Regions from separate parts of the Nonomuraea purpurea genome, predicted to be linked through region 1. Evidence: predicted binding sites of a transcription regulator. Region 1 holds the regulator's gene; the other holds the start of a gene.
The links. The regulator HrcA, encoded in region 1, represses chaperone genes, less so after heat shock. The targets are predictions, from matches to a motif close to TTGGCACTCTCNNNNNGAGAGTGCCAA.
Positions count from the first base shown of each region.

Region 2: groL (chaperonin GroEL) is a predicted target of HrcA. The motif match lies at 1,684-1,710, and genes of this name have one in related genera.

Region 1 covers NZ_JBHSBI010000001.1:110,534-113,940, reverse strand. Annotated here, with positions in the region: gene dnaJ (molecular chaperone DnaJ) at 1-538, opposite strand, end outside; gene hrcA (heat-inducible transcriptional repressor HrcA) at 550-1,563, opposite strand; gene ACFOY2_RS00500 (hypothetical protein) at 1,721-2,554, shown strand; gene ACFOY2_RS00495 (DUF3097 domain-containing protein) at 2,572-3,378, shown strand; gene ACFOY2_RS00490 (DUF4870 domain-containing protein) at 3,375-3,407, shown strand, end outside.
Region 2 covers NZ_JBHSBI010000026.1:29,861-33,267, forward strand. Annotated here, with positions in the region: gene thrC (threonine synthase) at 1-704, shown strand, start outside; gene ACFOY2_RS38500 (MoaD/ThiS family protein) at 729-1,004, shown strand; gene ACFOY2_RS38505 (cold-shock protein) at 1,246-1,446, shown strand; gene groL (chaperonin GroEL) at 1,819-3,407, shown strand, end outside.

The DNA of each region.
Region 1 (3,407 bases):
CCAGGAACGACCGGGTGACCTGGGAGATCTCGCCGCGGCCGCTGCACATGTCGCAGGTGTCGGGGTGGGTGCCGGCGGCGGCGCCTGCCCCGTGGCAGACCTCGCAGAGCACGGCGGTGTCGACGACCAGTTCGCGTGTGGTGCCGAACGCCGTCTCGCGCAGGTCGAGTTCGACCCGGATGGTGGCGTTGCGGCCTCGGCGTGCCCGTGAGCGGGGCCCTCTTGTGGCGCCGCCGGCGGTGCCGAAGAAGGCGTCCATGATGTCGCTGAACGGGAAGCCCGCGCCGAATCCGCCGGCTCCCGCGCCCGCACCCGCGCCGGCGAAGGGGTCGCCGCCCAGGTCGTACATCTGGCGCTTGTTCGGGTCGGACAGCACCTCGTAAGCCTGCGTGATCTCCTTGAACCGCTCTTGGGTCTCAGGATCGGGGTTCACGTCTGGGTGCAGCTCACGGGCGAGTCGGCGGTATGCCTTTTTGATCTCGTCCTGACTGGCGTCACGGCGCACCCCGAGGGTGGCGTAGTAGTCGCTGTTTGCCACTTATCGACCTCTTATGATGCAGCCAGGATCTGGCTGACGTAGCGTGCCACCGCTCGTACCGCTCCCATCGTCACGGGGTAGTCCATCCTCGTGGGGCCCAGCACGCCGAGCCGGGCCAGTTGATTATCGCCGGAACCGTATCCGGTGGCGACGACGGACGTGCCGCGCAGGTAGGGATTTTCCGAGCCGATGCGCACGGTGAGCGCGGACGGGGTGTCTGTGGAAGTCTCGCCGAGCAGCCGCATGAGCACGACCTGCTCCTCCAGGGCCTCGAGCACGTCGCGCAGGCCGACGGAGAAGTCGGCGCCCGCGAGGTTGGCGGCGCCGGCGAACACGATCTTCTCGTCGTGCCGTTCGACCAGCGTCTCGAGCAGCACCGACAGGATCGTGGCCACGACGGGCCGGTCTTCGATGGGCAGCCGCTCGGGCAGGTCGGCGACCTGCTCGGGCACGCTGCTCAGGCCGCAGCCGTCGAGGCAGGCGTTGAGCACCGCGCGCAGGTGCGCGATGCGGGTGTCGTCGACCGCCTCGGGCAGCTCGATCACGCGCTGCTCGACGCGGCCGGTGTTGGTGATGAGCACGAGCATGACCCTGCGGTCGTTGAGCGGCACGAGCTCGACGTGCCTGACCGTCGAGCGTGTGAGGGTCGGGTATTGCACGACCGCCACCTGCCTGGTCAGCTGCGCGAGCAGCCGGACGGTGCGGGTGACCACGTCGTCGAGGTCGACCGCGCCGGCCAGGAAGGTCTCGATCGCCCTGCGCTCGGCGCCCGAGAGGGGTTTGACCTGCGAGAGCCGGTCGACGAACAGCCGATAGCCCTTGTCGGTCGGCACGCGGCCGGCGCTGGTGTGCGGCTGCGTGATGTAGCCCTCCTCCTCCAGCGCGGCCATGTCGTTCCTGACCGTCGCGGGGGAGACCCTCAGGTTGTGGCGCTCGGCCAGCGCCTTGGAGCCCACCGGTTCGTTGGTGGACACGTAGTCTTCGACAATGGCGCGGAGCACTGCCAGTTTCCGATCGTCGAGCACGTGCTCACCTCCTGCCTCTGCCCTTTCGGGGAACGCGACGTCTAGCACTCTGTGTTCCCGAGTGCCAAGTGTACGGCTCTCGCCTACAAGGTGCGATAACACTGACTGTCATCCTGCTGCTAGCGACTTACAAGCGACAGGGTTCACACTTGCGCACATGACCGACGATTCACAGCCCCGGCCGTATGATCCGCCGCCCGGGCAGGGCCCTCACCACGGTCAGCCCCAGCCTCCTCCTCCGCCTCCCCAGTACGGCCGGCAACCCGGTTCCCAGCCGCAGCACGGCCCGCAACCGGGTTCCCAGCCTGGCTGGGGGCCTGCGCCGTCGCCCTATGGGCCGCCCGCCGGCTACGGGCCGCCGCCCGAGCAGGGCCAGAGCCCGTACGGGCCGCCGCCCCAGTACGGCCAGTATGGCCAGCAACCCTCGTACCCGCCACGGATCGACGCCAAGGCGGTCAGGCCCAGTCTGTGGTGGGTCGCGCTGGCCTGGGGCATCGCCGTGGTGTGCGGCGTCGCCGGCGTGGTCGTGTTCGTCACCGGCGTGGCCGGCAGCGTGTCCGACCTGGTCCCGACCAAGACGTTCGCGTCTGGACAGACCGTGACGGTGCCGATCGACCCGGCGAACAAGCCCGCCGTCTACGTCGCCAGCGACCAGGCCGTCAACTACCAGTGCGAGGTGTCCGGCGGGGCCAGGCTGGCCAAGACCTCGGGCTCGCAGACGGTCACGGCGGGCAGCTCGGTCTGGGAGCAGATCCTCGTGATCAACGCGCCTGCCAAAGGTGATTACCAGCTCACCTGCACCAACCAGGAGGGCCCCACCGCGGTCTACGGCGTCGGCCGCGAGTTGTCCTCGGCCGCGGGCGGTGTCGCCGGCGGGGTGGTGTCGCTGATGGTGATCGCCGGAATCGGGGTGCTCATCGGGATCGCCGGTACCGTCGTCGTCCTGGTACGCCGGAGCGGCGCCCGCAAGCGCCTTGCGGTCACGGGGTGATTTGCTACGGTCCCCGTGTGTACGAGGGCGATGTACTGGCGGGGAATTGGCGGCGGCCGGGCAAGGGAAAGATCCCGAAAGTGCCCGCCGAGCTGGACCTCGTCGTGGAGGACGCCGACAGCGGCTTCTGCGGCGCGGTGGTGGCCTGTGACAAGGAGGCCGTCACGCTCGAAGACCGGTTCGGCAAGCGCCGGTTGTTCCCGCTCGCGCCCGCCGCGTTCCTGCTGGAGGGCAGGCCCGTGACCTTGGTGCGCCCGGTCGCCGCCCCGGCGGGGCCCCGGCTCAGCGCGTCGGGCTCGATCGCCGTGGAGGGCCTGCGGGCGCGGGTGGCCAGGGAGAGCCGGATCTACGTGGAGGGTGTGCACGACGCCGCCCTCGTGGAGAAGATCTGGGGCCACGACCTGCGGGTCGAGGGGGTCGTGGTCGAATATCTGGAAGGTGTGGACGATCTGCCCGCCATCGTGGCGGAGTTCGGCCCTGAGCCGGGACGGCGGCTGGGCGTGCTGGTCGACCATCTCGTCCCCGGCTCCAAGGAGAGCCGGATCGCCGCCGAGATCACCTCGCCGGACGTCCTGGTGGTGGGCCATCCGTTCATCGACATCTGGCAGGCGGTCAAACCCTCCGTGCTGCGCATCCCGGCCTGGCCCGACGTGCCGCGCGGGGTGCCGTGGAAGGAGGGCGTGATCGCCGCCCTGGGGTGGCGCATGGAGCCCGCGCAGGCCTGGCGGCGGATCCTTGGCGCCGTCTCGACGTACACCGACCTGGAGCCGGAGTTGCTCGGCCGGGTCGAGGAACTGATCGACTTCGTTACGGAGGCATCATGAGTCAGGATCCGCCGCAGACGCAGCCTGAC
Region 2 (3,407 bases), on a different contig from region 1:
TGATCGGCATCGACGGCACCTACGACGAGGTCAACAGGTTCTGCTCGGAACTGATCGGCGACCCGCTCGGCGACAAGTGGGGCTTCGTCAACGTCAACCTGCGGCCCTACTACGCCGAGGGGTCCAAGACGCTCGCGTACGAGATCGCCGAGCAGCTCGGCTGGCGGCTGCCCGAGCAGATCATCATCCCCATCGCCTCCGGCTCGCAGCTCACGAAGATCGACAAGGGCTTCAAGGAGCTGGTGGCGCTGGGGCTGGTCGAGGACACCCCCTACAAGATCTTCGGGGCGCAGGCGGCCGGCTGCTCGCCGGTCTCCACCGCGTACAAGGCGGGACACGACGTCGTCCAGCCGGTCAAGCCCGACACCATCGCCAAGTCGCTGGCCATCGGCAACCCGGCCGACGGCCCGTACGTGCTCGACATCGCCCGGCGCACGGGAGGGGGCGTCGAGGACGTCACCGACCCTGAGATCGTGGCCGCGATCAAGCTGCTGGCCTCGACCGAGGGCATCTTCGCCGAGACCGCCGGCGGGGTGACCGTGGGCGTGCTCAAGAAGCTCGTCGAGACGGGAGCGCTCGACCCGGAGGCCGAGACCGTGGTGCTCAACACCGGCGACGGGCTCAAGACGCTCGACGTGCTCGCCGACGCCAAGCCCACCGCCGTGATCCGGCCCTCTCTCGACGCGTACCGCGCGACTGTCTGACAACCAGGAAAGGCGACTTAAACCATGGCCGTATCTGTGCGGATTCCCACCATTCTGCGTACGTACACCGGCGGCAACGCCGAAGTGAGTGGCGAGGGCGCGACTCTTCGTGACGTGCTCGCCAAGCTCGACTCCGACTACCCGGGGATCGGCGCGAGAATACTTGATGAATCGGGCAAGATTCGACGTTTCGTCAACGTTTATGTTGGGGAAGAGGACGTCCGTTTCGTCGAAGGACTCGACACTCCCGCCCCTGAGGGCGCTCAGATCTCAATCATCCCGGCGGTCGCCGGAGGCTGAGTGCACCACCACACGTGAGAAGGCGCCCCTAGTGGGCGCCTTCTCCATTTCCAGGCCATTTCAACCCTGAACCGCCTTCAGATCGTAGAAATACGTAGTTTGTGGATTGACTCTGTTGCCAAACCCCGTGCCACAGGTATGGTCGAGGGCGATCGTCTGGCTGATTTTCTGTTAAGTCATGCGATTACAGGTCTCGCGGAGGAATGGGCGAGATCTGTGAGCCCAGTAAGAGGAGTCGGAAGTGGCGCAGGGCACCGTCAAGTGGTTCAACGCGGACAAGGGCTACGGCTTCATCGCGGTAGACGGTGGTAAGGATGTATTCGTCCATTACTCAGCGATCCTGATGGACGGGTATCGATCTCTCGAACAGGGGCAGCGCGTCGAGTTCGAGATCACGCAGGGCCAGAAGGGGCCGCAGGCGGAGGCCGTCCGCGCGGTCTGAAAACACCGCTGGTATGCACCGGGCCGGATCGCACGGCAGCGCAGTCCGTGCGAGCCTGCCACCTCCCATTTCGTCGATCCGGGTACGGCGAGTCGTGCGGTGGGCCGCGTCCAGTGGTCCGCCGTAGGTTGCGAGGTTTACCCCCATTAGGGGCGGTTCGCCGTACTGACCTGGGCCAGGACACCCAGGGCCGCAGGCTGTCGCTTGCACTCGGCAGGGTAGAGTGCTAAACAGTCGTTGGCACTCTGTACGGCAGAGTGCCAACACTCGGATCGAGACGATGGGGCCTGCCGAACGGAGATGCAGGCCCATGCCGTCGCGGGCGTCGGCTCGGTCCAGGACAGCCACCCTGCATCTGGGAGGTCTAGCCTTATGGCAGCCAAGATGATCGCGTTTGACGAGGACGCCCGGCGCGGTCTCGAGCGCGGTATGAACCAGCTCGCCGACGCCGTCAAGGTGACCTTGGGCCCCAAGGGCCGCAACGTCGTTCTGGAGAAGAAGTGGGGCGCTCCCACGATCACCAACGACGGTGTGTCCATCGCCAAGGAGATCGAGCTCGAGGACCCGTGGGAGAAGATCGGCGCCGAGCTGGTCAAGGAAGTCGCCAAGAAGACTGACGACGTCGCGGGCGACGGCACCACCACGGCCACCGTGCTCGCCCAGGCGCTGGTGCGTGAGGGTCTGCGCAACGTGGCCGCCGGCGCCAACCCGATGGCTCTGAAGAAGGGCATCGAGGCCGCCGTCGAGCGCGTCAGCGAGGAGCTCTCCAAGCTGGCCAAGGACGTGGAGACCAAGGAGCAGATCGCCTCCACCGCCTCCATCTCCGCGGCCGACCCCGAGATCGGCTCGCTCATCGCCGAGGCGATGGACAAGGTCGGCAAGGAAGGCGTCATCACCGTCGAGGAGAGCAACACCTTCGGCCTCGAGCTCGAGCTCACCGAGGGCATGCGCTTCGACAAGGGCATGACGTCGATGTACTTCGTGACCGACTCCGACCGCATGGAGGCCGTGCTCGAAGACCCGTACATCCTGATCGTCAACGGCAAGGTCTCGGCCAACAAGGACCTGCTGCCGCTGCTCGACAAGGTCGTCCAGTCGGGCAAGCCGCTGCTGATCATCGCCGAGGACGTCGAGGGCGAGGCCCTGGCCACCCTGGTCGTCAACAAGATCCGCGGCCTGTTCCGCTCCGTGGCCGTCAAGGCCCCGGGCTTCGGCGACCGCCGCAAGGCGATGCTGCAGGACATCGCGATCCTGGCCGGCGGGCAGGTGATCTCCGAGGAGGTCGGCCTCAAGCTGGAGAACGCCACCCTCGACCTGCTGGGCCGGGCCCGCAAGGTCGTGGTGACCAAGGACGAGACCACGATCGTGGACGGCGCCGGTGACGCCGAGCAGATCGCCGGGCGGGTCGGCGAGATCCGTGCCGAGATCGAGCGCACCGACTCCGACTACGACCGTGAGAAGCTGCAGGAGCGGCTGGCCAAGCTCGCCGGCGGCGTGGCCGTCATCAAGGCGGGCGCGGCGACCGAGGTCGAGCTGAAGGAGCGCAAGCACCGCATCGAGGACGCCGTTCGCAACGCGAAGGCGGCCGTCGAGGAGGGCATCGTGCCCGGCGGTGGCGTGGCGCTGCTGCAGGCGGGCGCCAAGGCGTTCGACAAGCTGGAGCTCGGCGGCGACGAGGCGACCGGCGCGGCGATCGTGCGCAAGGCGCTGGAGGAGCCGCTCAAGCAGATCGCGGTCAACGCCGGCCTTGAGGGCGGCGTCGTGGTCGAGCGGGTGCGCAACCTCACCCCGGGTGAGGGCCTCAACGCGGCCACCGGCGAGTACGTCAACATGTTCGAGGCGGGCATCCTCGACCCGGCCAAGGTGACGCGCTCGGCGCTGCAGAACGCCGCCTCCATCGCGGCCCTGTTCCTCACCACCGAGGCCGTCATCGCCGAGAAGCCCGAGAAGACCCCTGCCGC